Regions from separate parts of the Planomonospora corallina genome, predicted to be linked through region 3. Evidence: riboswitches for the same ligand, from Rfam matches in the RefSeq annotation. Region 3 holds a riboswitch; each other region holds the start of a gene.
The links. Region 3 has a riboswitch for S-adenosylmethionine ahead of thrC (threonine synthase). Riboswitches for the same ligand answer to the same signal wherever they lie in the genome.
Positions count from the first base shown of each region.

Region 1: linked by a shared signal. The riboswitch ahead of ACFOWE_RS27135 (hypothetical protein) and the one ahead of thrC (threonine synthase) in region 3 are both predicted to bind S-adenosylmethionine.
Region 2: linked by a shared signal. The riboswitch ahead of ACFOWE_RS03155 (aminotransferase class V-fold PLP-dependent enzyme) and the one ahead of thrC (threonine synthase) in region 3 are both predicted to bind S-adenosylmethionine.

Region 1 covers NZ_JBHSBM010000040.1:61,497-67,921, forward strand. The annotation lists gene ACFOWE_RS27115 (PD-(D/E)XK nuclease family protein) at 1-1,148, opposite strand, end outside; gene ACFOWE_RS27120 (DUF898 family protein) at 1,404-1,802, opposite strand; gene ACFOWE_RS27125 (hypothetical protein) at 1,898-2,731, opposite strand; gene ACFOWE_RS27130 (PASTA domain-containing protein) at 2,984-3,508, opposite strand; SAM riboswitch class IV at 3,704-3,812, shown strand; partial or broken gene ACFOWE_RS27135 (hypothetical protein) at 3,863-4,513, shown strand; gene ACFOWE_RS27140 (hypothetical protein) at 4,483-4,701, opposite strand; gene ACFOWE_RS27145 (hypothetical protein) at 4,984-5,268, shown strand; gene ACFOWE_RS27150 (HNH endonuclease) at 5,495-6,364, shown strand.
Region 2 covers NZ_JBHSBM010000009.1:45,040-57,077, reverse strand. The annotation lists gene ACFOWE_RS03170 (SAM-dependent methyltransferase) at 1-258, shown strand, start outside; gene ACFOWE_RS03165 (cytochrome P450) at 364-1,563, opposite strand; gene ACFOWE_RS03160 (TerC family protein) at 1,595-2,359, opposite strand; SAM riboswitch class IV at 2,508-2,625, shown strand; gene ACFOWE_RS03155 (aminotransferase class V-fold PLP-dependent enzyme) at 2,688-4,052, shown strand; gene ACFOWE_RS03150 (NADH-quinone oxidoreductase subunit D) at 4,101-5,273, shown strand; gene ACFOWE_RS03145 (DUF3180 domain-containing protein) at 5,359-5,823, opposite strand; gene folK (2-amino-4-hydroxy-6-hydroxymethyldihydropteridine diphosphokinase) at 5,820-6,317, opposite strand; gene folB (dihydroneopterin aldolase) at 6,370-6,744, opposite strand; gene ACFOWE_RS03130 (nuclear transport factor 2 family protein) at 6,741-7,184, opposite strand; gene folP (dihydropteroate synthase) at 7,309-8,199, opposite strand; gene folE (GTP cyclohydrolase I FolE) at 8,281-8,871, opposite strand; gene ftsH (ATP-dependent zinc metalloprotease FtsH) at 8,868-10,862, opposite strand; gene hpt (hypoxanthine phosphoribosyltransferase) at 11,183-11,740, opposite strand; gene tilS (tRNA lysidine(34) synthetase TilS) at 11,771-12,038, opposite strand, start outside.
Region 3 covers NZ_JBHSBM010000019.1:22,337-34,374, forward strand. The annotation lists gene ACFOWE_RS18500 (DNA repair helicase XPB) at 1-632, shown strand, start outside; gene ACFOWE_RS18505 (HelD family protein) at 1,306-3,393, shown strand; gene ACFOWE_RS18510 (hypothetical protein) at 4,003-4,278, shown strand; gene ACFOWE_RS18515 (GNAT family N-acetyltransferase) at 4,301-4,720, shown strand; gene groL (chaperonin GroEL) at 5,007-6,632, opposite strand; gene ACFOWE_RS18525 (cold-shock protein) at 7,080-7,280, opposite strand; gene ACFOWE_RS18530 (MoaD/ThiS family protein) at 7,621-7,896, opposite strand; gene thrC (threonine synthase) at 7,920-9,185, opposite strand; SAM riboswitch class I at 9,200-9,340, opposite strand; gene ACFOWE_RS18540 (RNA polymerase sigma factor) at 9,485-10,042, opposite strand; gene ACFOWE_RS18545 (alpha,alpha-trehalose-phosphate synthase (UDP-forming)) at 10,202-11,647, shown strand; gene ACFOWE_RS18550 (MFS transporter) at 11,703-12,038, shown strand, end outside.

The sequences.
Region 1 (6,425 bases), on a different contig from region 3:
TACTCCTCGAAGCTCATCAGCCCTTCGGCCAGGCCGAGCGCGCCCGTCGCCGGATCGGGCAGGTCGTCGGACGTGCACGGCCGTACCTCCTGGGCCCCCGGCGCGGCGGCCCTGCCGTGGGCGATCTCCAGCCACCGGTGCACCAGCAGCCCGCGCCGGACCGCCGAGCCCTCGGCCTCCTCCGCCGGCAGGCGCAGGTCGCGCAGGTGCGCCTGGGCGGGGCAGAGCTGGTACTGCCGGGCCGTGGTCACCGACCAGGTACGGCGGTGCGTGCCGGGACCGGCCAGGCCCAGCAACCCCGGCACGCGGGCGAGCGCCTCGCAGGAGGCGCAGAGCCTGCACTCGGCGCAGTCGGAGCCCGGGGCCCGGCGGTCGTCGGTCAGCAGCCGCTCGGCGACGGGCTGGACGGAGGAGCGGTACGCCTGCCGTACCTCCTCGGGGGAGGCGTCGACGAGCACCCGGGCGTCGGCGTCGGTCAGCCCCATCTCCACCACCCGGACCCGCGCGGGGCGCGGCCCGTCCTCGACGGGGATGGGCACCGCCTGGTAGAGGTCGCGGGGGTCGATCACCTGCCGCCCGGCCGCCGCCACGAACGCCATGGCGAGCACGGACGGATCGTCCGGCAGGCCGAGCGGGCGGCGCACCCGCATCCGGCGGAACTCCACCAGCGAACCGTCCGGTGAGCCGTACCAGCGGCCCCACGCGGTCAGGGCGCGCATCGCGACCGGCGAGCCGCCCGGCGGGCCGCTCTGCACCACCCGGGGGCGGCGCTCCGGGCGGAGCTCCACCCCGCCGGCGGCGAGCTCGGCGGCCAGGCTCTCGGAGGTCTCCAGATAGGTGTGGCAGGCGTGCAGGACCCAGCGGGTCACCCCCGGATGGACCGGGTCGCGGCTCTCCTCGACCGCCCGGCCCACCGCGATGTCCGGGTCCGCGCCGCCGAACTCGACGGCGTCCAGCGCCGACATGACCAGGCCCATCGGGAAGGTCGCCCACGGCGCGTAGCGGCGCCGCTCCCGCGCCACCGGCCGCATCGCCGGATAGGCCTTCGCGGCGGCGAACGCGTGGCAGTCACGCTCGCGGCGGTCGAGCACGCTCGCCGACAACCGGACGACGTCCGCGTTGCCGGTGAGTTCGGTCTGGAGGGACATGAGGGGTCTCCCGGGGGTCAGGTCAAGCAAGATCTACCGCACTTCCCGGTCCGGTGGCGGGTTTTCCCGGCGAGCGGTGCGGGGGAGAGGCTGATGGGTGCGGGGGGAGGGATGGTCGGATGCGAGGGGGGACGGACGGATGTGGGGGAGGGACGGACGCCCTGCGACGTCAGGCGGTCATCCGGACGGCCGGGGGCCTCGTGCGGTGTGACGTGAGAGGTGACGGCCGCTCGGTGCCGGACGGCCCACCGGGCGTCACCCCCCGACGGCGCCGCCGCGCTCGTGGTACCCGGACGCTCCCGGTACGGCCGGTGCTTCCATGGCCCACGGCTGCCATGTCGGATCGAAATCTGTGTGCTCCCACTTCCACTGCGCGATCCGCGGACCGACCCAGAACAGGTAGATCCCCAGGGTGACGGCCGAGAGCAGGAACCACTTGATCCAGTAGCCGAACAGGCCGACCGCGGATCCGGTGAACGTCAGCCGCCGGCCGTCGATGTAGGAGTGCCTGGCCCGCCACCGCTCTCGCAGCACCAGCGCGAACGGGTAGCAGATGCCCAGGGTGACCGCCGTCACCAGGAAGGCGAGGACGCCGGTGCCGAAGTAGGTCGCGGCGCCTCCGTCGAAGTGGAAGCGGCCGGAGTTGCGTGCCATGGGGTGTTCTCCTTGGTGGGAATGGCCTGATGGTCGTGGTCTTGCCGTCCGGCGGGGTGGCCGCCGTACGGGGAAGGCGCGGATGCCTGGCCTGCTCAGTCGCTGCTGCCGTACACCTTGACCTTCTCGACGCTGAAGGTGGGGACGGTGTTCGAGCCGCCGATCGAGGTCTCATAGGTGAGGCTGCCGGTGCAGGTGAGCCAGAGCTGGACCATGTCGTCGGTGACGATGTCCTCCAGCATCTCCTCGGTGCCGACGATGTGCGCCCGGTCGTCCATCTCGTACGACTGGTCGCCGGACTTCTTCGCGTGGTGCAGGTTCGCGTGGAAGGCGTCGGTGCCGGTACTGGAGTCGAACTGCACCACGTTGCCGTAGAGCAGGTACTTGCGGCCGACGTAGTCGTCGGGGTTCTTGATCAGCTTCTTGAACTCCCGCGCGATCAGCGTCTCGTAGTCGCCGCTCCTGAACGGCGCGGCGGTCGGTGAGGAGGTCTCCGGCTCCGACTCCGGGGATGGGGACGGGGACGGGGACGGGAGGCCGACCGCGGGGTCGTCGTCGTCATCGTCGTAGGTGGAGACCACGCCGTCGCCGTCGTTGTCGGCGGGGGAGGGGCGGGCCGTCACCGTGGCGGTGGCCGTGACGGTGACCGTCGCGGCCGGTCGCGCCGCGCTCGCGAGTTCGCTCCCGGCCGCGTTTCCGCAGGCCGTGAGTGTCGCCGCGCAGAGGCAGGCGGCGGCGAGAAGCGCGGCCCGCCGGAGGGCGGTGTTCCGGCCGATGGCCGTCCTGACGGCGGTGTTCCGGCCGGGGAGCTTCTGGAGGGCGGCCTTCCGGAGGGCGGGCTTCTGGAAGGCGGCATTCCGGATGCCCGCCTCAGGAGCGCAGGCCTGCTGAACGCCGGTCTTCGGGGTCTCGGTCCGCTGGATGCGCATGGGACACATCCCTTCGTGCTGGTCCCCATGCCGGGCATGGAGGGGGTGGATACGTGGCCGCCGTCCCGGCGGCGGGACGCGCGTGCGGGCGGCTCGGCCCTGTCCGGGGCCGCTCGGCGCGTGCCCCTGCCGTCTCCCGGCGGTCGCGGCTCCGAGCCGGAGCGCTCCGCCGTACCGGACGGCGGGCGGGGGCGGACGGGCGGGAGGGCGGCGGGCGGGCGCCGCCTGGGGAGGGCCGGTTCTCGGTGCGGGTCAGTTCTTGGTGCAGGTCAGGACGATGGTCGTGCCCACCTTGACCTTGGTGCCGGCGCGGTGGGACTGCTTGGTGACCGTCCAGTTCTCCGGGAGGATCACGAAGGTGTCGTACTCGTCCTGGGAGCCGAGCTTGATCTCCTCGTACTCGTCCCAGCCGTGGTCGACGAGCCACTCCTGCGCGACGGCCGCGTTCTGACCGGTGAAGTCCGGCAGCTTCACCTGCGCGGGCTCGTCCACCTGCGGCTCCGGCAGCCCGGCGTTCTCCTCGGTGGACTCCTCGACGGCGGGCTTGGCAGCGGGCTTGGCGGCGGCGGGCTCCCCGGCCGGAGCCTTGGCCTGGGCGGTCTCGGTGACGGTCGGCGCGGGCGCGGCTTCGGCGGCCGTGCCGTCCGGTCCGGCGATCGCGACACCGCCGAGGCATCCGGCGCCGAGCGCCACGACCGCGATCAGGCAGGCGGCCAGCCCGGACACGCCCCGGCCCGGCTGCTTCGGCGGATACGGCTGGTGGTGGGGCTGCGTCATGGCGCTCTCCCTGGGTAGGGGAACCGGGATCGGCTCTTTGTGGACACCAGTAAATCACTTGTGAACTGTAAACACAACTAGGAGCTGTGAACATCGGGGATCTTGCGCCTGGCTGGTGTTACGCATTTCCTTATGGATGGATCTGCTTGGAGTGCACGATTGACGACCGGCTGGGCGGGCGTTATGGTCCCGGCAGGTCATGAGCTCCAGCGCCAAGCCCCGGTTCGCTGGACGGCACCCCGCTCGCCGCGGGTGCCCCGGGTGACGACCTGCTCCGCGCGAGGTGCGCGGAGAACGGCGGATCACCGGAGCCCTCGGCCACCGGGGTCCGGACCAGGACCCTGGAGGCGCACCATGCCCGTCCCCGGCCACCTACCGCTCCGCCACCGGCGCTGCCCGAGCTGCGACGTCGACTTCGGCGCCATCGCCGACGTCCGCGACCTCGTCCTCCACGAGGGCGCCGGCTTCTGGTACGGCGAGTGCCTCATCTGCGGCTGCCGCTGGCAGGTGCACCCGCCGGGCAGCCCCGAGCACGGGCTCGCCCAGGCCGTGGTGGCCGACCGTCCGGCGGAGCACCTGGCGCCCGAGCAGGCCTGGCGGCGCGGGGCGATCCGCATCACCGGCCCCGACGGCACGCTCTGGGACGTCCGTCGGACCTCAGACGCCCGGCCGGGAGCCGACGCGGAGGACCGGGAGGGCGCCGATGCGGAGGTCCGGGAGGAAAGCGAGCCCGGTGGCCGGGTGGGCGCCGAGCCCGATGGCCGGGCGGAATCCGGGCCCGAGGCCCACCCCTTCACCGGGATCGTGTATGTGCTCACCGCATGGAACCCGCACGGGGCCACCCTGCCCCTCAAGCCCAACGTGGAGGCGCACCGGCGGCTGCTGGCCGAGATCCACGGGAACCGCGTCCCCGCGGGCCGGCTGCCCGCCGTACTGGAGGCGTCCTGCTACGACCCGGACGGCTACCACTCCTCCTACGGCTGGGCCGAGCAGGCCGTCGCGTTCGCCGACGCCGACGAGGAGGCGGTGCTGGAGCTGGCCCGCGACTTCGGGCAGCCCGCCGTACTGCGCTGGACCGCCGACCGGCTCACCGCCGTTGCTACTCGCGACGGGAAGCCGCTGGGCCCGCCCTGCCCCACGGTGGCGACCCGGCTGCCGGTGAGACCATGCCCCATGACCGGTGAGACGCGCACCAAGGTGTACTGCGGCTCCGGCGCCCCGGATATCGCAGCCGGAGCCTCACCGCCTTGCGGTATCCGTGCCCACAGGACGACACGAGAGCGTTGTCCAGAAGCGGTCGCCGCTGTCTGCCGCCCAGACTGTCGCATCGGACGGTCGTCAACCGGTCGTCTTCGCGGATCGGGCGGACGAGGGAGCCATGATCTCCGACAATGGGGCAGCGACCAGAAGGGTGATCGATCGGTTCCTGGCGAGGACCGGGGATCGAGGAGGAGGCCGACCGCGTGGAGGAGAACATGGGGACCGCCGCTTGGCCCGTCTACAGCCCCTTTGCCCGCGAGCACTACGGCCATGGTCTGGAAGCGGGCAGGGCCGAGGGCAGGCTCGAAGGCATGGTGGAAGAAGCGGCCCGGGTGGTCCTGCTGGTGCTGGCCGCCCGTGGTCTGGAGGTGCCGGACGACACCCGTGCCCGGATCACCGCCTGCACCGACCTCGCCCTGCTGGAGGTCTGGGTGATCCGCGCGGCGACCGTCCAGAGCGTGCACGATTTGTTCGGTGAGGCAGGCGGAGAGGACCGCTGACGGATCCTCGTACGGTGTGCGTCGTTCCCGGGAGTGCTGATGGGTTCTCCGGGCCTGCTCGTTCTCCAGGAGATCGGCCGGGTAAGGGGGGCGGACATCGGCTGTGAACTTCAGGGTCATCTGGCGCAGACGATCTTCAGGAGTGCACAATCTCCGGTGTGAAGGCGTATGTCGGGGTGACGGACACCGAGTGGTACCGCTTCCTGGCGGCCCGGCCCGGCCCGGGGTGAGTGAGGTCAACTTCTGGCGTCCGTCCGGGGCGCGGGAGTTCAAGGTCCTCGACCACGGCGAGCCGTTCTTCTTCAAGAGCCACCATCCGCACAACCGCGTGGTCGGCGGCGGCTTCTACAGCGGCTTCGCCCGGCTGCGGCTCTCGGAGGCGTGGGAGTTCTTCGGTGAGGGCAACGGCGCCGCGAGCCTGGGCGAGCTGCGCCGACGCGTCGGCCGCTACCGCAGCGAGCCGATGCGGCCCGGCGACGACCCGGTGATCGGCTGCGTCATCGTCCGAGACGTCTGCTTCTTCCCCGAGGAGACGCCCGCCGGGCCGCCGCCGGACTTCGCCCCCAACATCGTCCAGAGCAAGGGCTACGACCTGGCGGTCCATCCCGAGGTGACCTACTTCCACGGCCTCCTCGCCCGCATGGGCGTCGGAGTGGAGGTCGACCTGTCGGAGCCGTGGCACCACGACGGCCCGGTCTACGGCGACCCGCGGCTGGCTCCCCGGCGGCTCGGCCAGCGGGCGTTCCAGGCCGTCGTCCTGCACGCCTACGAGCGGCGCTGCGCCGTCACCGGCGACAGGATCCGGCCGGTCCTGCAGGCGGCGCACATCCGCCCGGTCTCCGCCGGCGGCCAGCACCGGCTGGACAACGGGCTGCTGCTCCGCTCGGACGTGCACACCCTCTTCGACCGCGGCTACCTGGCGGTGGACCCGAGGTACCGGCTCCGGGTCAGCCCCCGGCTGCGGGAGGAGTTCGGCAACGGCGAGGAGTTCTACCGGCGGGCGGGAACGGAGATCGCTGTCCCCGCCCACCGCCGGGACCGGCCCAGCGCCGAGGTCCTCGAATGGCACCTCGACGAGGTCTTCCTCGCCTCCTGAGGCTCGGCGTCCATGGGCTTCCACGGAGTGGCGCGTGAGAGCCTCACGATGACATCGGAGG
Region 2 (12,038 bases), on a different contig from region 3:
TGCGACATCACCGCGCACGTCGCCCTGGACGCCTGCGCGGCCGCCGGGGAGCGGGCCGGGGCGGTGACCGTGGCCCTGACGACGCAGCGCGAGGCCCTGCGCACGCTCGGCGTCACCGGGACCCGGCCCCCGGCCGGTCTCGCCCGCACCGACCCGCGCGGTTACCTGCGGGCCCTGGCCCGGGCCTCGCAGGAGGCGGAGCTCATCGATCCCGGCGGCCTCGGCGGTTTCGGCTGGCTCGTCCAGGAGCGCGGCTGAGCGCGCGACCGTGCCGCGCCCCGGACGCGCACGCGCGGACTCCGCGCGTGCTCCTCGGACGCGCACAGACTCCGCGCCCTCGGACGCGCACACGCTCCGCGCCCCTCAGACGCGCACGTGCAGAGCCTCCAGGCCCCGGATGACGTAGCCCGGGCCCCAGACCGGCTCGGCGGCGAGTTCCATCTTCGGGGCCCGGCGCAGCAGCGCCCCGAACGACTCGGCCAGCTCGATCCGGGCCAGCGGCGCGCCCAGGCAGAAATGGATGCCGGCGCCGAAGGAGATGTGCGGGTTCTCCGCGCGGCCCAGGTCGAGGCGGTCGGGATCGTCGAAGACCTCGGGGTCGCGGTTGGCCGAGCCGAACAGCAGGGCCACCTCGGAACCGCGCGGGATGTCGACCCCGCCGACCGTGATGTCCTCCAGCACCCAGCGCTCGAACATCTGCAGCGGGGTGTCCCAGCGCAGCAGCTCCTCGATCGCGGTCGGGATCAGGCCGTGGTCGGCGCGGAGCCGTTCCAGCTCGGCGGGGTTGCGGAACAGGGCCCACCAGCCGTTGCCGGTGGTGTTGACCGTGGCCTCGTGCCCGGCGTTGAGCAGCAGCACGCAGGTGCCGACCAGTTCCTCCTCGGTGAGCCTGTCGCCTTCGTCGGCGACCTGGGCGAGGGCGCTGATCAGGTCGTCGCCGGGGTTCTCCCTGCGGTGGCGGGCCAGGTCGACGAGGTAGGCGGAGAACTCCTCCGCCGCGCGCACGGCGGTGTGCTGGGCCTCGACCGAGGGGTTGAGCTCGTACATCCCGCAGATGTCGGCGGACCAGGGGCGCAGCAGGTGCCGGTCGGCCTCGGGCACGCCGAGCATCTCGGCGATCACGGTCACCGGGAGCGGCTCGGCCACCTCGGCGATGAGATCGCCTCCGCCGCGCTCGGCGAAGCGGTCCACGAGCCCGCCGGCGAGCTCGGCGACCTTGGGCCGGAGCGCCTCGACCATGCGGGGGGTGAACGCCTTGGAGACCAGCCTCCTCAGGCGGGTGTGGACCGGCGGCTCCACGTCGAGCATCCCGGCGCGGACCACCCGCCAGAACGGCTCCTGGAACTCCGGGTCGTCGGGCCGGCCGAACTCCGCGTGGGTGGCCGTGTGCAGGTACGACCGGCCGAGCCTGCGGTCGCGCAGCAGCGCGTTGACGTCGGCGTGCCGGGCGATCAGCCACTGGCCGGTCGGCTCGAAGAAGCCGACCGGCCGCTCGCGGCGCAGCTCGGCGTAGACGTCATAGGGATGGGCGACGAATTCCGGACTCCAAGGATCAAACTTCACATTCGCATCGTAATCCGGGAACGCGCCCCGTCTACCCCTCGGCGGGCTTCTCCTCCTCGTAGCGGTGGTGCAGCTCCACCGGCTCCTCGGCGCCCGGCTTGCTCCGCATGCGGATGTTGAGCATCTCCACCAGCAGCGAGAAGGCCATCGCGAAGTAGATGTAGCCCTTGGGGATGTGCTGCTCGAAGCCCTCGGCCAGGAGCACGACGCCGATCAGGATCAGGAAGGACAGGGCGAGCATCTTGATGCTCGGGTGCCGGTCCACGAAGCGGCTGATCGGCCCGGAGGCGAACAGCATCACCAGGACCGAGACGACGACGGCCGCGACCATGACGCCGATCTCGTCCACCATGCCGACCGCGGTGATCACCGAGTCGAGCGAGAAGACGATGTCCAGGATCATGATCTGCACGATCACCGCGGCGAAGGAGGAGGCGACCTTCCCTCCGGCGTGGCCGGACTTGCCCTCCAGGTTGTCGTGGATCTCGAAGACGCTCTTCCCTATCAGGAACAGGCCGCCCAGGATCAGGATCAGGTCGCGGCCCGAGATCTCCTGCCCGAGGACCTCGAAGAGCGGGGCGGTGAGCCGTATGACCCAGGAGAGGGCCAGCAGCAGCGCCAGGCGGCTGAGCAGCGCGGCGAGCAGCCCCAGCTTGCGCGCCTTGTCACGCTGCTCCGGCGGGAGCTTGCCCGCCAGGATCGAGATGAAGATGACGTTGTCGATGCCGAGGACGATCTCCAGGCCGACGAGGGTGAGGAACCCTATCCAGATCTGCGGGTCTGCCACCCAGTCCATCGCCGTCTCCTCCGAGGGGTCGTGGTGTTCCAGCCGGTCACGCCGCATAGACGATCGGCGGGCTCCGGAGGTTCCTGCCCGAGGCGGCCGACACCATTCCGTGTCCGACTTGCGGACCGGCGGGCCGGGATGGTTATAGTTCGCGGTAGGTCATGAGTGCCAGTGACAAGCCCCGGCTCGCTGGCCGGCAACCCTCGCGTCCGCGGCGGGGTGCCCCGGGTGAGGACCTGGTCCGGCGCCGGAGTGGCGCCGGTCAAGCGCGGGCTCCACGCACCATCGCCACGCCTCGCAGGGGCTTGGGGTCCGATGACCTCGAAGGAGTCCTGGCGTGTCCCTGCTCGGCATCTTCACCACCGACGCCCCCGCCGCCCCCGCCGCCGCTCCGGAGCCCGTCCGGCGGGCCGCCGGCGACCGGCCCATCCCTCCCGTGCTCGGCGCCGACCTCGCCGTCCCCGTCCGGGGCGGCAGGCTCGTCCCCTACGCCAACCTCGACTACGCCGCCAGCGCCCCCTGTCTCGAGCCGGTGAGCGCCGCCGTCGCCGCCGCGCTCCCGGCCTACTCCAGCGTCCACCGGGGCGCCGGCTACGCCTCGCAACTCACCACGGCCCGCTACGAGCAGGCCCGGCACACGGTCCGCGCCTTCGTCGGCGCCCGCCCCGGCGACGCGGTGGTCTTCACCCGCAACACCACAGACGCCGTCAACCTGCTGGCCCGCGCCCTGCCGGAGGGCACCACCGTCGTGGTCTTCGACTCCGAGCACCACGCCTCGCTGCTGCCCTGGGCCGGCGCCGTACGGCTGGCGCCGCCCGCCTTCCCCGGCGAGGCCGTCCGCGCGGTCGACGAGGCCCTCACAGGCATCGAGGGCCCGAAGCTGCTCGTGGTGACCGCCGCCTCCAACGTCACCGGCGAGCTGTGGCCGATCGCCGCCCTGGCGCACGTCGCCCACCGGCACGGCGCCCGCATCCTCGTCGACGCGGCCCAGCTCGTCCCGCACCGCCGCCTCAACCTGACCGCGCTCGACCTGGACTACGTGGTCTTCTCCGGGCACAAGCTCTACGCACCCTTCGGCACGGGCGCGCTCGTCGGCCGCCCCGACTGGCTCGCGGAGGCCGAGCCGTACCTCAAGGGCGGCGGGGCGGTGCGCTCCGTGGGCGGCGGAGGCGTCGGGGACGGCGGCGACGGCGGGGGCGTCGGGGGCGTCGAGTGGCACGACGACCCCGAGGCCCGGCACGAGGCGGGCACTCCCAACGTGCTGGGCGCCGTCGCCCTGGCCGCCGCCTGCGACGCGCTGAGCGCCACCGGCTGGACGGCGCTGGTCCGCGAGGAGGAGCGCCTGCTCGGCAGGCTCCGCGCGGGCCTGGCCGCGGTCGAGGGCGTGCACGAGCTCTCCCTGTGGGGCCCCGACCACCCGCGCGTCGGCATCGTCTCCTTCGTGGTGGAGGGCCTGACCGCCCGCGAGGTCGCCGAGGCCCTCTCCGACGAGTACGGCATCGGCGTGCGCGACGGGAAGTTCTGCGCCCACCCGTTCGTCCGGCACCTGCTGGGCGGGGTGAAGGACGGCGGCTGCGAGGACACGACGGTCTCCGCGCTCCGCGCCTCGATCGGCATCGGCACCACCGACGAGCACGTCGACCGTCTCGTCCGCGCCCTGGAGGAGATCGTCTCCCGTCGCGGCGCCGCGGCGCCGAAGTGACCCCCGCCGGGTGGACCCGGCGGGCCCCCGCTGGGGGATGATGGCCCCATGACGGAACGGGTCGTGGGAATCGGTGCCGGAGCCTCACTCGTCGGCGGCGGCGCCGGCGGCAAGGAGCTCGCGACCGAGGACATGGTCCTCAACATCGGCCCGCAGCACCCGTCCACGCACGGCGTGCTGCGGCTGCGGCTGACGCTGGACGGCGAGCGGATCAGCGCGGCCGAGCCGATCGTGGGCTACATGCACCGGGGCGCGGAGAAACTGTTCGAGGTCCGGGACTACCGGCAGATCATCGTGCTGGCCAACCGGCACGACTGGCTGTCGGCGTTCGCCAACGAGCTGGGCGTGGTCCTGGCCGTCGAGCGCATGCTCGGCATGGAGGTCCCGGTCCGGGCCGTCTGGGCCCGGACGCTCCTGGCCGAGCTCAACCGGGTCCTCAACCACCTGATGTTCCTCGGCTCCTACCCGCTGGAGCTGGGCGCGATGACCCCGGTCTTCTACGCGTTCCGGGAGCGCGAGACGCTCCAGGCCGTCATGGAGGAGATCTCCGGCGGGCGCATGCACTACATGTTCAACCGGGTCGGCGGCCTGAAGGAGGAGCTGCCCGAGGGCTGGCTCGGCCGGGCCGGGCAGGCCGTCGCGGAGGTGCGCCGCCGGCTGCCCGACATCGAGGGCCTGCTCATCGGCAACGAGATCTTCACGGCCCGCACGCGCGGCGTCGGCGTGCTCACCCGCGAGCAGATCATGCAGTACGGCGTGAGCGGCCCGATCGCCCGCGCCTCCGGCGTGGACATGGACCTGCGCCGCGACGACCCCTACCTGGCCTACGGCGAGCTGCCGGTGAGGGTCGTCACCCGCACGGCCGGTGACTGCCACGCCCGGTTCGAGGTGCTGCTGGAGCAGGTCAAGGTCTCCCTCGACCTGGCCGACGCCTGCCTGGAACGGCTCCGCGAGCTGCCTCCGGGACCGGTCAACCAGCGCCTGCCCAAGGTGCTCAAGGTCCCCGAGGGCCACACCTACGCCTGGACGGAGAACCCCCTGGGCGTCAACGGTTACTACCTGGTCTCACGCGGCGAGAAGACCCCGTGGCGGATGAAGCTCCGCTCGGCCTCCTTCAACAACGTCCAGGTGCTGCGCGAGATGCTCCCCGGCCACCTGGTCGCCGACATGGTCGCGATCCTCGGCTCGATGTTCTTCGTGGTCGGGGACATCGACAAGTGAACAGCCGGGTGACGGCCGACCGGCGGCCGGGCGGTCTCCCCGCCGCCGCTCCGGCGTCCCCCGTGCCGCGCCGCGCCTCCGCGGGCTAGCGCTCCCGGCGGTCGGGGGCGGCGTCGGGCTCCTCGGGCACCCGGCAGCAGTGCTCCAGGTAGAGCGCGGCGCACACCAGCACCACGCAGCCGAGGAAGGAGCCGCCCGCGATGAAGAAGTCACGGCGGGGCGTGTCCTGCGCCAGCATGTCGGCCGCGTAGAACGCGAACCCGGCGAAGACCCCCGCGAAGACGGCCCCGCCGTACGCCGAGGCCTTGGCGAGGGCGACCAGGCGGGCCACCACCAGCGGCTCGACCGGCTTGGTGCCCGGCCTGCGCCGGATCCGCGCCCGGGTCATCCAGCCGGTGTGGGCCTCGCCGAGCGCGAGCAGCAGGACCGTCGGGATCGCCGTCCACGGCACGGCCGGGATGGACGCGTACAGCGGCCGGAGCAGCGCCCAGGTGAGCAGCGCGAGGACGACGGTGATCCCGACGAGCACGCCGGGACGGCTCGGCTTCATGCGGGCTCCCGCAGCACCAGGTCGGCGCGGAGCCGTACCCCGGTCTTGTCGAGCCCGGCCAGCAGCTCGGCGACCGGCCGGCCGGCGAGCACCGCCTCCGGATCGGCCTGCACCCAGGGGACCAGCACGAACGCGCGCTCGTGCGCGCGGGGGTGCGGCAGGATGAGCTCCGGGTCGTCGGAGACGACCTCCCCGACGGCGATCAGGTCGACGTCCAGGGTGCGCGCCCCCCAGCGCTCGGTCCGGACCCGGCCGAAGGCGTTCTCCGTCTCCTGCGCGCGGGCGAGCAGCTCGCGGGGAGCCAGGGAGGTCTCGGCGACCACGACCGCGTTGAGGTAGGGGCCCTGCTCGGGGCCGCCGACCGGGTCGGTCTCGTAGACCGGCGAGACCGCGGTGACCTCCAGCCCCGGCGCGGCGGCCAGCAGGTCGAGCCCGCCCTGCAGCGTGGCGAACCGGTCGCCGAGGTTGCCGCCGAGCGCCAGCACGGCCTTCATGCCCGGCTCCCGGCGATCGTCATGTGCCCGCCACCGGACACCGGCGCCGCCCTCATCCCCTGCTCCTCGTGATGGTCACGGTCACGTCGTCGAACGGGAGCGGGATCGGCGCGGACGGCTTGTGCACGGTCACCTCGGCCGCCTCGACCCGCTCCCGGGCCAGGCACACGTCCGCCAGCCGCTGGGCCAGGGTCTCGATCAGGTCGACCGGCTCCCCCTCCACGACCTTCACCAGGTCCTCGGCGAGCTCGCCGTAGTGCACCGTCCGGGTCAGGTCGTCCGTCGCGGCGGCCGGCGCCGTGTCCAGGAAGAGCGTGACATCGACGATGAACTCCTGGCCGAGCTCCCGCTCCGCCGCCAGCACGCCGTGCCGGCCCCGGGCGCGCAGGCCCCGGATGCCGATCCGGTCCGCGGTGCGTCCCGTCACACCGCCCCCTCTTCCTCGTCGTCCTCGTCATCGGTCTGCAGCACCGGCGAGCCGTGGTGCAGCCAGAGCCGCCACCCCTCCGGTGTCCGGATGAAGGTGTTGCTCGCCACCACCTTGCCCGCGGCGAAGCTGGAATCACCTTCGTCGCCCGCCGTGAGGATGTTCTCCTCGCAGGTGAGGACCGCGACATCGCCGTGGACCATGACGTTCACGTCGGTCAGCACGAACTGGATGTAGGGCGTGTTGGCCATGATGAGCGCCCACGAGCGCAGCACCTCGGCCCGGCCGCTGACGATCGGCCAGCCCGGGTGCACGCAGCTCACCTGACCGGTCCCGGTCTCCTCGGCCCAGATCGCGGTCATCAGGTCGAGGTCGGCGTTCTCGATCGCGGTGTAGAAGGACTGGTTGACCGCCTCCACGGCGGCGGTGTCGACGCTCATGCGGACTCCTCCGTCGGCCGCACGAGCGACGCCGCCGTTCCCATGGTTCGCTCGCTCCGCTCGCTCATACGGACTCCTCCGCCGGCCGCACGAGCGACGCCGCTGTGCTTCATACTCCGCTCGCTCACAGCACCTCCCGGACCGCGGCGGCCACGCGGACGGCGTCCGCGTTCGGGCGCACGTCGTGCACGCGCACGCACCAGGCCCCCGCCCGCGCGACGAGCGCGCTCACCGCGACGGTCGCGTCGTCGCTCTCGGCGAACGGGCGGGGCTCACCGTCCGGCCCTGCCAGCAGGCGGCCGAGGAAGCGTTTGCGGGAGGCCCCGACGAGCAGCGGGTAGCCCAGGGCGGCGAGCCGGTCCGTCGCGGCGAGCAGGGCCCAGTTGTGCTCGGCCGTCTTGGAGAAGCCCAGTCCGGGATCCAGGACGATCTGCTCCTCGGCGACCCCTTCGGCCCGCACGGAGGCCACCCGCTTGGCCAGCTCGTCGCAGACCTCCGCCACGACGTCGTCGTAGACCGCCCGGCTCTGCATCGTGTGGCTGTGTCCGCGCCAGTGCATCACCACGTACGCCACCCCGGAGTCGGCCACCACCCGCGGCATGTCGGGGTCGGCCAGCCCTCCGCTGACGTCGTTGACCAGCTTCGCCCCGGCGTCCACCGCGACCCGGGCGACCTGCGCCCGCATGGTGTCCACGCTGACCGTGACGCCGCGGCGGCTCAGCTCCCGGATGACCGGCTCGACCCGGACCAGCTCCTCCTCCAGCGAGACCCGCGCCGCCCCGGGCCGGGTGGACTCGCCGCCCACGTCCACGATGTCGGCGCCCTGCTCGACCAGCTCCAGCCCGTGCCGTACGGCGGCCGACTGGTCGAACCAGCGGCCGCCGTCCGAGAAGGAGTCCGGAGTCACGTTCACCACGCCCATCACCAGACAGCGCCCCTCGTCCGGCAGGCCGGGGACGCCGCGCTGGTGCACGGCGTGGCCGGGGGGGTGGTGACCGGTGCCTTCCCTCGTCATGCGGTCAAGCCTAGGCGCTGGCGGCCGGTCGGCCGGGGCGCGGGTACGGCTTGCTGATAACGAATCGGCAGCCCCGCCCCGTCAGCGGATGATGAGGGCCATCGCCTCGGCCCGGGTCTTCTCGCTGGTGCGGAAGTCCCCGCGGACGGCCGAGGTGGTGGTCTTGGCTCCGGGCTTGCGCACGCCCCGCATGGTCATGCACAGGTGCTCGCACTCGATCACCACGATGACCCCGCGCGGCTCCAGCACGCGCATGAGCGCGTCGGCGATCTGCGAGGTCATCCGCTCCTGGACCTGGGGGCGGCGGGCGTAGACGTCGACGAGGCGGGCCAGCTTGGACAGGCCGGTCACCTGGCCCCTGTCGTTCGGGATGTAGCCGACGTGGGCCACCCCGTGGAACGGGACCAGGTGGTGCTCGCAGGTCGAGTAGACCTCGATGTCGCGCACCAGGACCATCTCGTCGTGGTCGACGTCGAAGACCTTGGTGAGCACCCCCTCCGGGGTCTGGCCCAGCCCGGCGAACTGCTCGGCGTAGGCGCGCGCCACGCGGGCGGGGGTGTCCTGGAGACCGTCCCGGTCGGGGTCCTCACCGATCGCGATCAGGATCTCGCGGACGGCCTTCTCGATCCGGGCGTGGTCGACCTCGAGCGGTCGGGGCGGTTCCACGGTCAGTTACCGTCCCTCGTCGCGCTGTCCGGGTGGCCGGCGCCCGTGGGGAGCGCGCCGTTGCCGGACTGCTCCTTCGGGGTCAGGATCGGCGGCCGGTTGGAGGGCAGCCGCTTGCCGTAGCCGGAGTAGGACGGGCGGTGCTCCTTGACCACGACCGGCGCGAAGATCTGCAGGACCTGCTCGCGGGAGAGCGTCTCCTTCTCCATCAGCTCCAGCACCAGGTTGTCGAGCACGTCGCGGTACTCGACGAGGATCTCCCAGGCCTGGTCGTGCGCCGACTCGATGAGCCTGCGCACCTCCTCGTCGATCGCGGAGGCGATCTTCTCGGAGTAGTCGCGCTCGTGGCCCATCTCGCGGCCGAGGAAGACCTCGCCGTTGCCGGTGCCGAACTTGCGGGCGCCGAGCTGCTCGCTCATGCCGTACTCGGTGACCATGCGCCGGGCGATGGAGGTGGCCTTCTCGATGTCGTTGGAGGCGCCCGTGGTGGGCTCGTGGAAGACGAGCTCCTCCGCGGTCCGGCCGCCCAGCAGCATCGCGAGCTGGTCCATCATCTCGGAGCGGGTCGCGAGGAACTTGTCCTCCATCGGCAGCGTCATCGTGTAACCGAGGGCGCGGCCGCGGGACAGGATCGTGATCTTGTGGACCGGGTCGGAGTTGGGCAGCGCGTGCGCGACCAGGGCGTGACCGCCCTCGTGGTACGCGATGATCTTCTTCTCCTGGTCCGACATGACCCGGGTCTTGCGCTCGGGGCCGGCCATCACGCGGTCGATGGCCTCCTCCAGGACCTCCATCGTGATGAGCTTCTGGTCCGCGCGGGCGGTGAGCAGCGCGGCCTCGTTGATCACGTTGGCCAGGTCGGCGCCGGTGAAGCCGGGGGTCCGGCGGGCGATGACGTCCAGGTCGACGTTCTCGGCGAACGGCTTGCCGCGGCCGTGGACCTTCAGGATGCCCTTGCGGCCCTCCAGGTCGGGACGGTCGACGGTGACCTGGCGGTCGAAGCGGCCGGGCCGCAGCAGCGCCGGGTCGAGGATGTCGGGCCGGTTCGTCGCGGCGATGAGGATCACGCCGCCCTTGACGTCGAAGCCGTCCATCTCGACGAGCAGCTGGTTCAGGGTCTGCTCGCGCTCGTCGTGGCCGCCGCCCAGACCGGCGCCGCGGTGGCGGCCCACCGCGTCGATCTCGTCGATGAAGATGATCGCCGGGGCGTTCGCCTTCGCCTGCTCGAACAGGTCGCGCACCCGCGAGGCGCCGACGCCGACGAACATCTCGACGAAGTCGGAACCGGAGATCGAGTAGAACGGCACGCCGGCCTCGCCGGCGACGGCCCGCGCGAGCAGCGTCTTGCCGGTTCCGGGCGGGCCGTACAGCAGGACGCCCTTGGGGATCTTCGCTCCGATCGCCTGGAACTTGGCCGGGGCCTGCAGGAACTCCTTGATCTCCTGGAGCTCCTCGATGGCCTCGTCGGCGCCCGCGACGTCGGCGAAGGTGGTCTTGGGGGTGTCCTTCGTGATGAGCTTGGCCTTCGACTTGCCGAAGTTCATCACCCGGGAGCCGCCGCCCTGCATCTGGTTCATCAGGAACAGGAAGATCAGCACGATGAAGACGATCGGCAGGAAGCTCACCAGCAGGCTGAGCAGGAAGTTCTCCTGCGGCACCTCGGCGGTGTAGCCCTCCTTGACGTTCCCGGCCTTCTTCTGGGCGGCCAGCTCGTTCATGATCTGGGTGCCCTGACCGTCGACCCAGGGTGACTGGATGCGGTTGGTCTGCTTGCCCGCGATGGTCACCGGCTTGACGAGCGTCAGCTCCGCCCGCTGCTCCTTGTCGATGACCTTGGCGCTCTTGACGTTCCCCGACTGGATCTGCTCGATCAGCAGGGAAGTGTCGGCCTTCGTGTAGTTGCCCTCACCGCTCCACATCGTGCTGACGAGCACGAGCAGCACGACGATGCCCAGGATCCACAGCAGTGGCCCACGTGTAAATCGCTTGAGATCCATCCGATGCGGAACCCCGGCGGGCCCGTCCCTTCCTGACCAAGGCCTGGCAACCCCGGGCGGCGCCCGGGGCTCGCGGTCTCCCTAACCGCTCCCCCTGACTACCCGGAGGCGGCGAGAAACCACCTCCCGGTCGTCCGAAGGTACACCGGCGTGCCGCGCAGGGTAACCGCACAGCGACTCCGGCTCTGCCTTACCAACGTACGTCAGGGGGCTCCATGTTCCCCGACGCAATGGGTAATGTCGCTTTCGTAACGGTTGCCCGGCGGCCTTCTTCGCCCAGGGCGTATTTATCCGCTCGCCCCGCGTTCCCGGTCCCGGGCTCAGTTCCCGCCGTAGACGTGCGGGGCGAGAGTCCCGATGAAGGGGAGGTTGCGGTACTTCTCCGCGTAGTCGAGGCCGTAGCCGATCACGAACTCGTTCGGGATGTCGAACCCGACGTACTTCACGTCGATCGGGACCTTGATCGCGTCCGGCTTGCGCAGCACCGTGCAGATCTCGACGGAGGCCGGGTCGCGCGACTTGAGGTTCTGCAGCAGCCACGACAGGGTCAGGCCGGAGTCGATGATGTCCTCGACGATCAGCACGTGGCGGCCGGCGATGTCGGTGTCCAGGTCCTTCAGGACGCGGACCACACCCGAGGACTTCGTGCCCGCGCCGTACGACGAGACCGCCATCCAGTCCATCTGGACCGGCAGGTGCAGCGCCCGCGCCAGGTCGGCCATGGCCATGACCGCGCCCTTGAGCACGCCCACGATCAGCAGGTCCCTGCCCTCGTAGTCCTCGTCGATCCTGCCCGCGAGCTCCCTGATCTTCGCCTGGAGCTCGTCCTCCGGGATGAGGACCTTCGCGAGGTCCTTGCCCATGTCGGCTGCGTCCACCTGGATCTTCCTTACGAGAGGGGGCTGCTTTTACGGACCGCCGCCTCCCCCTCGTGAGGGGCCGGCGACGAATATCAGGGTGCCACACCGGCGGACCGCTCCAACCCCCCCGGGTACCTCCACCGCCCGCTGCCCCCGCCAGTGCGTGATCAGACGCTCCACCTGCACGATGTGCCCGGCCGAGAGCGTGCCGGGCGGCGATCCCGCGGCGATCGCGGCCCGGCGCAGCACCCGCCGGCGCACCGCCGCGGGCAGGTCCTCCAGCTCCGGCACGGCCAGCGCCACCCGCTCCGTGCCA
Region 3 (12,038 bases):
TGATCGGGCCGAAGCGCTACGACGCGCCGTGGAAGGACATGGAGAACCAGGGCTGGATCGCCCCGGCCGACTGCGTCGAGGTCCGGGTGACGCTCCGCGACGACGAGCGGCTCGCCTACGCGATGGCCGAGGCCGAGGAGCGCTACCGGTTCTGCGCCACCACCCCGTCCAAGCTGCGGGTCGCCGAGGCTCTGGTACGGCGGCACGCCGGCGAGCAGGTGCTGGTCATCGGGCAGTACATCGACCAGCTCGACGAGCTCGGCGAGCACCTCGGCGCGCCGGTGATCAAGGGGGAGACGAAGGTCAAGGAGCGGGAGCGGCTGTTCGCGGCCTTCCGCGAGCGGGAGATCCAGGTGCTGGTGGTCTCGAAGGTCGCCAACTTCTCCATCGACCTGCCGGAGGCGTCGGTGGCCATCCAGGTGTCGGGGACGTTCGGCTCGCGCCAGGAGGAGGCCCAGCGGCTCGGCCGGGTGCTGCGGCCCAAGGCCGGCGGGGGCGGGGCGAGGTTCTACTCGGTGGTCAGCCGGGACACCGTCGACCAGGAGTTCGCCGCGCACCGGCAGCGCTTCCTGGCCGAGCAGGGGTACGCCTACCAGATCATCGACGCGGACGACGTGCTCGCCGGCGACTGAGGACCGGCCACGGCCGAGGGCCGCACGGAAGGCGACGTGCCCGCCGGCGATCGAGAATCGCCGGCGAGCACCGTGTGGTCCGCGTCAGGTCCACGAAATCCCGCGGATCTTCGGCAAAGAGACCACCCCCTCCTTTGGACCGCGACAATCAGTCGCGGCATACCCCGTATCTTGCATCCTTCACCATATTTGCCCGCCTTTTTCACCCCCCGCAGGGAAATGACGATAAGTTACTCATTGGTCACTTAGTGCGCATTTCCTCGGCGACTTATGCCCCTTTTTGCGAACTTCGGAGTGAAGGCGGCCGTACCGGCCGGAGCCTCGGGCGGTTCTCGCCACGACACTCTTCGCGGACGGCCCGGCAGGCACCGCACGGCACCGGCCGCGCCCTCCGAAATCCCCTGCGACCAGGGCGATCGCAGGAGTCGGCGGGCACGTCCGCAGCCGGAGGGGCACTCGCACCCCTCCGGAGGGGATCGACGCCCCGGCCCCGGAGCGGACGGCCGCGGCGGCCGGCACCGGGAGAAGCCCCGCGCCGCCGCCGGAATGCCCGCAGACCGGCCCCCGGCCGGAGAATCAATCCTTTTGAGCGCCGCCCGGCCCCTCGGTAAGCTAGTCGATTCGCTGCCAGATGACCACCACCTCCGTTCACCGGATGAGAGGCTCTTTCCGCATGCCCGCTGAACAATTGCTCCCCGACATACCCGCGGACACCCCCGCCCCCGGCTCCGGGCCGGGCGGCGGCCCCGGGGACGGCGACGCCGCCCGGATCCTCGCCGCCGAGCGCGAGCACCTGGCCGTCTCCCGGGCCGCCCTGCGCGCGATGCGTGAGCACGCGCAGTCCCTGTCCGCCGACGCCGCCGGAGACTGGGTCTCCCAGCAGGTCCTGCAGGCGCTGCTGGACCAGCGGGTGGCGGCGCTCGCCGACCACGCGGGCACCCCGCTCTTCTTCGGCCGCCTCGACCGGACGGCCGGCGACGACCTGCCCGGCACCCTCCACGTCGGACGCAGGCACGTCCACGACGAGCGCAGCCGCCCCCTGGTCATCGACTGGCGCGCCCCGGTCTCCCGGGCGTTCTACCAGGCCAGCCCGGCCGACCCGATGGGCGTCTCCCGCCGCCGCCGGTTCGGCTACCACGGCGGCGACCTGACCGCCTTCGAGGACGAGCACCTCGGCCGCGGAGAGACGCTCCGGCAGTCGAAGATCCTCACCGAGGAGATCGAGCGCCCCCGCTCCGGTCCGATGCGCGACATCGTCGCGACCATCCAGCCCGACCAGGACGAGATCGTCCGCGACGAACTGACCCGGACGGTGTGCGTCCAGGGCGCCCCCGGCACCGGCAAGACCGCCGTCGGCCTGCACCGGGCCGCCTATCTACTCTTCACCCACCGGGAGAAGCTCGCCCGGTCCGGCGTGATGATCGTCGGTCCCAACCGGGCCTTCCTTTCCTACATCTCCTCGGTGCTCCCCGCCCTGGGCGAGGTCAAGGTCGACCAGACCACGGTCGCCGGGATCCTCGGCGAGCACGCCGCCCCCGAGGACCCCGCGGTCTCCTCGATCAAGGGCGACGCGCGGATGGTGCCGGTGCTGCGGCGGGCCCTGTGGGCGCACGTCGTCAAGCCCACCGAGGGCCTGCTCTACACCAAGGGGGTCAACCGCTACCGGGTGGCCGACCACGAGGTCCGTGAGATCGTCGCCTCCCTGCGCGGCACCACCCGCTACAACCCCGGCCGCGCGGCCCTCGCCCAGCGCCTGGCCCACCAGGTGCTCGTCCGGATGGAGCAGCGCGGCGAGTCCCCCGACGACCGGGTGCAGGACGCGGTCGCCCGCTCCAAGCCGGTCAAGCAACTGGTGGAGCAGGTCTGGCCCAGGCTCACCCCCCAGCAGGTCCTGCACCGGCTGCTGAGCGACCCCGCGTTCCTCGCCGCCGCGGCGAAGGACGACCTGTCCGCGCAGGAGCAGGCCGCGCTGCTCTGGAGCAGACCGCCCAAGTCGTTCCGCTCGGCGAAGTGGTCGGCGGCCGACGGCGCGCTCCTGGACGAGCTCGGCGACATGATGGAGCGCACGCCGTCCCTCGGCCACCTGGTCGTCGACGAGGCCCAGGACCTGTCGGCGATGCAGCTGCGCGCCCTGGGCCGGCGCTGCCGCACCGGATCGGCCACCGTCCTGGGCGACCTCGCCCAGGGCACCACGCCGTGGTCGGCGCGCTCCTGGAGCGAGGTCCTGGAGCACCTCGGATTCCCGGAGGGCGGCGAGGGGACGGGCGGCGCCGTCACCGAGCTCACCCTGGGCTTCCGCGTGCCGCGCGAGGTCCTCGACTACGCCGCCCGGCTGCTGCCCTCCGTCGCCCCCGGGCTGGCCGCGCCGCGCTCCCTGCGCCCCGGCGCGGGCTCCCTGACGGTACGGCACACGCCCGACCTGGCCGCGTCCCTCGCCGAGGCGGCCGCGCAGGCGCTGCGGCGGGAGGGCTCGATCGGCGTCATCGTCCCCGACGCCCGCGTCACCGCGGCCTCCGAGGCGCTGTCCGGCCTCGACCACCGCGTGCTGGCCCCGGACTCCGTCTCGGAGCACCGCCTCCTGATCGTCCCGGCCACCCTCGCCAAGGGCCTGGAGTACGACCACGTCATCGTGGTGGAGCCGGCCGACATCGTGGAGGCCGAGCCGCGCGGCCTGGCCCGCCTGTACGTGGTCCTGACCCGCGCGGTCACGTCCCTGACCGTGCTGCACTCCAGGGATCTCCCGGCCGAGCTGACCGGCTGATCCCCGGGCCGGAGCCCTCCGTCCCGGGATACACGAAAGCCCTCCGAACAGGCGTTCGGAGGGCTGACATTTTGCAGTCAGTTGAGCACTCACGGTCCGCGCCACGTGAGGTGCCCGGAAAAAGGCTTACCCCGGGGGGCTTGCTCAGCAGAGGCGTCCCCGGGGCACACATCACTCATGGTAGCAGACCATGAGCGGCGCGGAAAGGAACACAATGAGCGGCATCCTTTTCCAGAAGGTCTGCGACGCGGTCTCGACCGAGCGACTTCGCCCCTTTCTGAGAACTTGTGGCGGCGCGCTCGATCATGCGCTCCGTCTCTACGCGTGGAACATAGAGATCTCCAGTGCCTTCCACGGCCCCCTCCACTGTCTCGAGGTCGTTCTGCGCAACGCCATCGACCGGGAGTTGAACGCACTCTTCCGACGCGCCGACTGGTGGAACGCCCCCGCACTCGATCTGGCGCCTCAGGCCCGGCAGGCCGTGGCATCCGCATGCGCCACGGTCGCCCAGAACTACGCTCATCCGACGAACGGCCATGTGATAGCCGAACTCTCCTTCGGCTTCTGGACCAGCCTGCTCGGCACCGGAAACAGATATGACATGCGGCTGTGGCGCCCGGCACTTCATCGGGCCTTCCCCGGCTACCGCGGCCCACGGCGCGCGCTCCACAGGACCTGTACCACCTGCGCAAGCTGCGGAACCGGATCGCGCACTACGAGCCGATCCACCAGCGGCACCTCACCGCCGACCACACGAAGCTCCTGCGGATCCTCAGCCACATCTCCCCCGAGACGACCGACTGGGTCCGGGCCAACGACCGGGTGCCCGAGGTGCTGGCCCGGCGGGCCGACGTGTGCGCGGCGGCCGTGCCGACCCGCTTCTGAGGCGGCTGGTAGCGTGCCGGGCATGGGGATGATCATCCGGTACGGGCGGATCGGGGACGTCGAGGCGTTGCTGGCCTTCTGGCTGGTGGCCGCCGAGGGGACCGACCGGCACGACGACCCGGCCAAGGTGACCGCGCTCATCGAACGCGATCCCGAGGCGGTCCTCGTCGCCGAGGTCGACGGCGAGATGGCCGGCACGCTGATCGCGGGCTGGGACGGCTGGCGGGCGCACCTGTACCGGCTGGCCGTGGACCCGGCGCGGCGGCGGCAGGGGATCGGGAGCGCGCTGATCCGGGCGGCCGAGGAGCGCTTCGCGGCGTTCGGCGCGTTCCGCGCCGACGCGATGGTGCTGCACGACAACGATCTCGCCCACCACGCCTGGGGAGCGGCGGGCTACGCGCCCCAGCCGCAGTGGGCCCGCTGGGTCAAGCCGCTGACCTGACGGCCCGGAAGGACACGGGACGACCCGGAAGGGCCCGGCGCCGATCGCCGCTGTCTTCTCCGCGCACCGGGTGGGTCTCCCGCCGCAGAGGCCGGGACCTCGGTCCTTCCGGGAAGGCCCGCCGGAAACACCGGGACGGCGAGGAGCACCGGGACGGCGAGGAGCACCGGGACGGCGAGGAGCACCGGGACGGCGAGGAGCACCGGGACGACGAGGAGCACCGGGACGGAAAAGAAAGGGCCGGTCCCCTGAGGGGACCGGCCTCTTCTGTCACGCGGGAGACGGACTAGAAGTCCATGTCGCCGCCGCCACCGGGCATGGCGGGGGCCTTCTCCTTCTCGGGCTTCTCGGCGATGACGGCCTCGGTGGTGAGGAACAGCGCCGCGATGGACGCCGCGTTCTGCAGAGCGGAACGGGTCACCTTGGCCGGGTCGATGATGCCCGACTCGAACATGTTGACGTAGTCGCCGGTGGCGGCGTTCAGGCCCTCACCCGGGGTGAGGTTGCGCACCTTCTCCACCACGACGCCGCCCTCGAGACCGGCGTTGACCGCGATCTGCTTGAGCGGCTCCTCCAGGGCCTTGCGGACGATCGCGGCACCGGTGGCCTCGTCGCCGTTCAGCTCCAGCTTGTCGAAGGCCTTGGCGCCGGCCTGCAGCAGCGCGACACCGCCGCCGGGGACGATGCCCTCCTCGACCGCGGCCTTGGCGTTGCGGACGGCGTCCTCGATGCGGTGCTTGCGCTCCTTGAGCTCGACCTCGGTCGCCGCGCCGGCCTTGATGACGGCCACGCCGCCGGCCAGCTTGGCGAGACGCTCCTGGAGCTTCTCGCGGTCGTAGTCGGAGTCGGTGTTCTCGATCTCGGTGCGGATCTGGTTGACCCGGCCCGCGATCTGCTCGGCGTCGCCGGAGCCGTCGACGATGGTGGTCTCGTCCTTGGTGACGATGACCTGGCGGGCGCGGCCGAGCTGGTCGAGAGTGGTGCTCTCGAGCTTCAGGCCGAGGTCCTCGCTGATGACCTGGGCACCGGTGAGGATCGCGATGTCGGTCAGCATGGCCTTGCGGCGGTCGCCGAAGCCCGGGGCCTTGACGGCGACCGAGCGGAACAGGCCGCGGATCTTGTTGACGACCAGGGTGGCCAGGGCCTCGCCCTCGACGTCCTCAGCGATGATCAGCAGCGGCTTGCCGGCCTGCACGACCTTGTCGAGGACGGGGAGCAGGTCCTTGTTGGCGGAGACCTTGGAGTTGACGACGAGGACGTACGGGTCCTCGAGGACGGCCTCCATGCGCTCCGGGTCGGTCACGAAGTAGGGCGAGATGTAGCCCTTGTCGAAGCGCATGCCCTCGGTGAGCTCGAGCTCCAGGCCGAAGGTGTTGCTCTCCTCGACGGTGATGACGCCTTCCTTGCCGACCTTGTCCATCGCCTCGGCGATCATCTCGCCGATCTGGGCGTCGCCGGCGGAGATGGAGGCCGTGGAGGCGATCTGCGCCTTCGTCTCCACGTCCTTGGCGAGCTTGGCCAGCTCCTCGGAGACGCGCTCGACGGCGGCCTCGATGCCCTTCTTCAGGGCCATCGGGTTGGCGCCGGCGGCGACGTTGCGCAGGCCCTCGCGTACCAGGGCCTGGGCGAGGACGGTGGCGGTGGTGGTGCCGTCACCCGCGACGTCGTCGGTCTTCTTGGCGACTTCCTTGACGAGCTCGGCGCCGATCTTCTCCCACGGGTCCTCGAGCTCGATCTCCTTGGCGATCGAGACACCGTCGTTGGTGATCGTGGGAGCGCCCCACTTCTTCTCCAGCACGACGTTGCGGCCCTTGGGGCCGAGGGTCACCTTCACGGCGTCCGCGAGCTGGTTCATGCCGCGCTCGAGACCGCGCCGGGCGTCCTCGTCAAACGCGATCATCTTGGCTGCCATACGGCTAGACCTCCCAAACACAGGGTGGCGTGCACCGGATCGAGCCGACGCCCGCGACGGCATATGGACCCGCGACTCCGTTGGCGGGTCCCATCGCCTCGATCCTGGGTTGGCACTCTCATACAGAGAGTGCCAACGAACTGTTTAGCACTCTACCCTGCCGAGTGCAAGCCGCGCCGCGCTGAGCTGGGCTTCGCCCAGAGCGAAGGGTAAAAAACGGATGATCCATGCAGGTCGCGGACATACCCGCCTACACGGAGACGCGAAGGCCCGCACGTAAGCCCGCACGCAGAGTCCGCACACGAAGGACCGCACGTGAAGGGCCGCGCACGCGAAGGCCCGGCCCACCGGGAGAACCGGGGACCGGGCCGACGTGCGGGAAGGTCCGACGGACTGCGGTGCCGCGGGACCTTCCGACCTCTTCCCGCGACCGGGCGGACGACCGGATCAGACGGTCCGGACGGCCTCCGCCTGCGGACCCTTCTGCCCCTGGGTGATCTCGAACTCGACCCGCTGGCCCTGCTCGAGCGCCCGGTAGCCGTCCATCAGGATCGCGGAGTAATGGACGAACACATCCTTACCACCGTCTACCGCGATGAAGCCGTAGCCCTTGTCCGCGTTGAACCACTTGACGGTGCCCTGCGCCACTTCCGACTCCTCTTACCGACCTTGAAGACCACGCCCATTCCACTCGCGAAGTCTTCGATCTCCGCGGCGAAGGCCATCGCCCCATCGATCGTTCTCGACCATACCTGTGGGACACCGTGGGGCAACAGAGTCAATCCATCAATCATCCGTTTAGCCATGACTTCGGCACGAGAACAAACTTTTACTCTAGCTGTAATTTAGTTCAAAATTCCATTATTTCCTGATGTCCCAGATATGAACCCTCGTCACAAAACACGACACCCGCACGCGGCCGAGGCCGGTGCGGGTGTCGTGACGGCGCCCCGTCGAGCGGCGGACGCCCGGAGGCGCGGGGTGCGGGTCAGCCTCCGGCGACCGCCGGAATGATGGAGACCTGAACGCCGGGCGGCGTGGCGGTGTCGAGGTTGTCCGCGAAACGGACGTCCTCTTCTCCCACATAGACGTTGACAAAACGCCGGATCTTGCCCGTTTCATCGAGAATCCGGGCACCGATGCCGGGATAGTCGGCGTCGAGCTTCTCCAGGACCTCCCGGAGGGTCGCCCCTTCCCCGCTCACCTCCGCGGCACCATTGGTGTAAGTCCGAAGAATCGTCGGAATCCGCACGGAAACGCTCATGGTCGAGTACCTTTCAGGAGTTCTCAGGCGAGGGCGGTACGGAATGCGTCGAGAGAAGGCCGGATCACGGCGGTGGGACGCGCGTGCCCGGAAACCGCGTCGAGGGTCTTGAGCCCCTCACCGGTGTTCAGCACGACCGTCTCGCCGTCCGGGTCGAGCCGGCCCTCGGCGACCAGCTTGCGCAGCACGCCGACGGTGACACCGCCCGCCGTCTCGGCGAAGATGCCCTCGGTCCGGGCCAGCAGCCGGATCGCGTCGACGATCTCCGCGTCCGTGACGTCCTCCACCGCGCCGCCGGTGCGCCGGGCGATGTCCAGCACGTACGGCCCGTCGGCCGGGTTGCCGATCGCCAGCGACTTGGCGATCGTGTCGGGCTTGACCGGGCGGATCACGTCGTGACCGGCCTTGTAGGCCGCGGAGACCGGCGAGCAGCCCTCGGCCTGGGCGGCGAAGATCTTGTACGGCTTGTCCTCGACGAGGCCGAGGGCGATCAGCTCCTTGAAGCCCTTGTCGATCTTCGTGAGCTGGGAGCCGGAGGCCACCGGGACGACGATCTGGTCGGGGAGCCGCCAGCCGAGCTGCTCGGCGATCTCGTAGGCGAGCGTCTTGGAGCCCTCCGCGTAGTAGGGGCGGAGGTTGACGTTGACGAAGCCCCACCGGTCGCCCAGCTCGTCGCCGATGAGCTCGGAGCAGAAGCGGTTCACGTCGTCGTAGGTGCCGTCGATGGCCACGAGGCGCCCGCCGTACACCGAGGCCATGACGATCTTGGCCTCCTCCAGGTCGGCGGGGATGAAGACGCAGGCGTCGAGGCCGGCGCGGGCCGCGGCGGCGGTGACCGCGCCGGCGAGATTGCCGGTGGAGGAGCAGGACAGGGTGTGGAAGCCGAAGTTGCGGGCCGCCTCGACGGCGATGGCCACCACCCGGTCCTTGAAGGAGTGCGTGGGGTTGCCGGAGTCGTCCTTCACGTGGAGTGCGCGGACACCCAGCTCGCGGGCGAGGTTGTCGGCCTTGACCAGCTTGGTCCAGCCGGGGGCCATGTTCCGCTTGGAGGCGACGTCCGCCGGGACCGGGAGCAGCGAGCGGTAGCGCCAGATGTTGCTCGGCCCGGCGGCGATCTCCTCGCGGGTCACCCGGGGCAGCTCGTAGGCGATCTCGAGCGGGCCGAAACACTCGGTACAGGCGAAGTCCGGGCCGAGGTCGTAACGGGCGCCGCACTCGCGACAGGACAGGGCCACGGCGGGGCCGAAGTCGAGCGAAGCGGCGGTGGTTTCAGCGGTTGCAAGCGCCATGAAGCGAGGCCTTTCCCTCATCTTCGTCTGCGACCACCTTGGTCACAGACCGGAATTGGCACCTGTCCCGGCCGACCTCGTCAGATCACGAGTCTTGAACCGGGAGGGTTGCCGGGGCTTCGCAGGGCCGGTCCCTCCACCCCTCTGGATGAGCACGTATTCAGTTGTCGAACCCGTTGAGCAGGTTGAAAGCACTCTACCCCGGCTTTTCGCCGCTCCGACCAACCGTCTCACTTCGCGAGACGGATCGTGTTACCTGACGGACGCGAACCGGGCCGCGCCGCAGGGCCGCGAGGGCGTCAGGACCCGTAGGCCTCGCCCAGCGCCCCCTGGACGTACTTGCGCGCCTGGTGGATGCGGGACTTGGCGGTGCCCAGCGGGATGCCGAGCTGCTCGGCCACCTCGTTGTAGTCGAGCTGGCAGATGTCGCGCAGCACCAGCGCCTGGGCCAGGTCGGGCTTGGACGCCTCCAGCGCCTCCATCACGTCGAGCAGGTCCAGCCGGGAGCCCGCGATCACGCTCACCCGGGCGACGTCGGGCTTCTGCAGCGGCAGCTCCTCGGAGCTCTGCTCGGCCGCGCGCCGCTTCAGCGAGCGGTAGGTGGTCCGCGCGCAGTTGGCCGTCACGATGTGCAGCCACGTGCTGAACCGGGCCCGGCCCTCGAAGCGGCCGATGTTGCGGGCCACCGCCAGCAGGGTGTCCTGGCACGCCTCCTCGGCGTCCTGCCGGTAGGGGAGGATCCGGTTGCAGTGCCGCAGCACGTCGGGCTCGATGCGCCGCAGCAGCTCGCCCAGAGCCCGATGGTCGCCCTGGGCCGCCGCCCGGGCCAGTCCCTCGGTCGTCTCGTCCAGCGCCATCACGAGCCCCAATCAGCGGTCACCGTCGCCGGACATCCTATGGTCGACGGAAATGTTTGGTTAACCTCTGAGGCAAGCATCCCCCAAGGCGGGCCGATCCCCCGGCGTCCGCAGTAGGCGTAGAAGCTGAAGGGGCCTGTCTCCCTAGTCGAGGAAAGCATGAACACGATCCTGGTGGCGTCCAATCGTGGCCCCGTCTCGTTCACCGTCTCGGAGGACGGCTCGCTCTCCATGCGCCGGGGCGGCGGCGGGCTGGTGTCCGGCCTGTCGGAGGTGGCCAAGGAGCTGGACCTGCTCTGGGTCTGCGCCGCGCTCTCCGACGGCGACCGCGCCGCCGTACGGCAGGCGCCCGGTGGCCGCCTCGACCGGGCGGGATACGACACCGGCGCGCTGCGCATGCTCGACATCCCCCCGGCGACCTTCCACCGCGCCTACAACGCGGTGGCCAACTCCACGCTCTGGTTCGTCCACCACCTGCTCTACGACACCGCCAACACCCCGCACTTCGACGCCCGCTTCCGCCGCGAGTGGGAGTCCTACCAGTCCTACAACGCCGCGTTCGCGGTGGCGCTGGCCGAGGAGGCCGCGCACGGCGCGCAGGTGCTGGTGCAGGACTACCACCTCAGCCTGACCCCGGCCATGCTCCGCATCGAGCGGCCCGACGTGAGCATCGCGCACTTCTCGCACACCCCGTGGGCCCCGCCGGAGTACTTCTCCCTGCTCCCGGACGACGTCGCGACCGAGCTGCTGGAGGGCATCCTGGGGGCCGACCACGCGGGCTTCCTCACCGTGCGGTGGGCCGAGGCGTTCATGGACTGCTGCGAGGCGATCCTCGGCGCGGAGGTGGACCGCGACGGCCACACCGTCTCCCACGGCGGCCGGACCACCCGGATCGGCGTGCACCCGCTGGGGGTGGACGGCGAGGCGCTCTGGGCCAGGGCGAGCGAGCCCGACGTCGAATCGCACCTGGCCGCCCTGCGCGACCAGGTCGGCGACCGCAGACTGATCGTGCGGATCGACCGGACCGAGCTGTCGAAGAACATCGTCCGCGGGCTGACCGCCTACCGGGAGTTCCTGGCCGCCCATCCGGAGTGGCACGGCCGGGTCGTGCACCTGGCCTTCGCCTACCCGTCCCGGCACGACCTGCCCGAGTACCGGGAGTACACCGCGGCGGTGCAGCGCTGCGCCAAGGAGATCGAGGACGAGTACGCCACCGAGGACTGGGACCCGCTCATCCTCAACGTCAACGACGACTACCCGCGCTCCCTGGCGGCCTACCGGATGGCCGACGTGCTGCTGGTCAACCCCATCCGCGACGGCATGAACCTCGTGGCCAAGGAGGGCCCGATCCTGGCCCCGCGCAGCGTGCTCGTGCTCTCCCGGGAGGCGGGCGCCGCCGCCGAGCTGGGCGAGGACGCCCTGCTGGTCAACCCCTACGACGTCACGGCCACGGCCGGCGCCCTGCACGAGGGGCTGGTCATGGCCGAGGAGGAGCGGTGCCGGCGGGGCGCCCGGCTGGCCGCCGCGGCCGCCGCGCTCCCCCCGCACCTGTGGTTCGCCGAGCAGCTCGCGGCCCTCGGCTGGTCACCCGGTCAGGCGAGATAGCCCGGTGAGATAGTTTCAGTGGACATTTCGGATTTCGTCCACTCGGGGGTAGCAGGTGTCCACGGTCGCGCCCGTCCGACTGACCCGTGATCGCGCCACCTGGCTCATCTACCTCCAGCTCGGCGCCTTCGCCACCTATCTGTACGGCCTCAGCGCGGCCCTGCCTCTGCTCCGCCTCGACCTGGGGATCTCCCAGGCGGTCGCCGGGCTGCACGGCACCGCGATGGCGGCCGGCGCCGTCCTCACCGGGCTCGCGCTGCCCTCGCTGACCCGCAGGATCGGCCGCCGGGCCGTCACCTGGACCGGCCTGGCGGGCATGAACGCGGGCGTGCTGCTGGTGCTGCTCGGCAGCGTCCTCTCCGCCCTCCCGGTCACGCTGCTCGGGTACGCC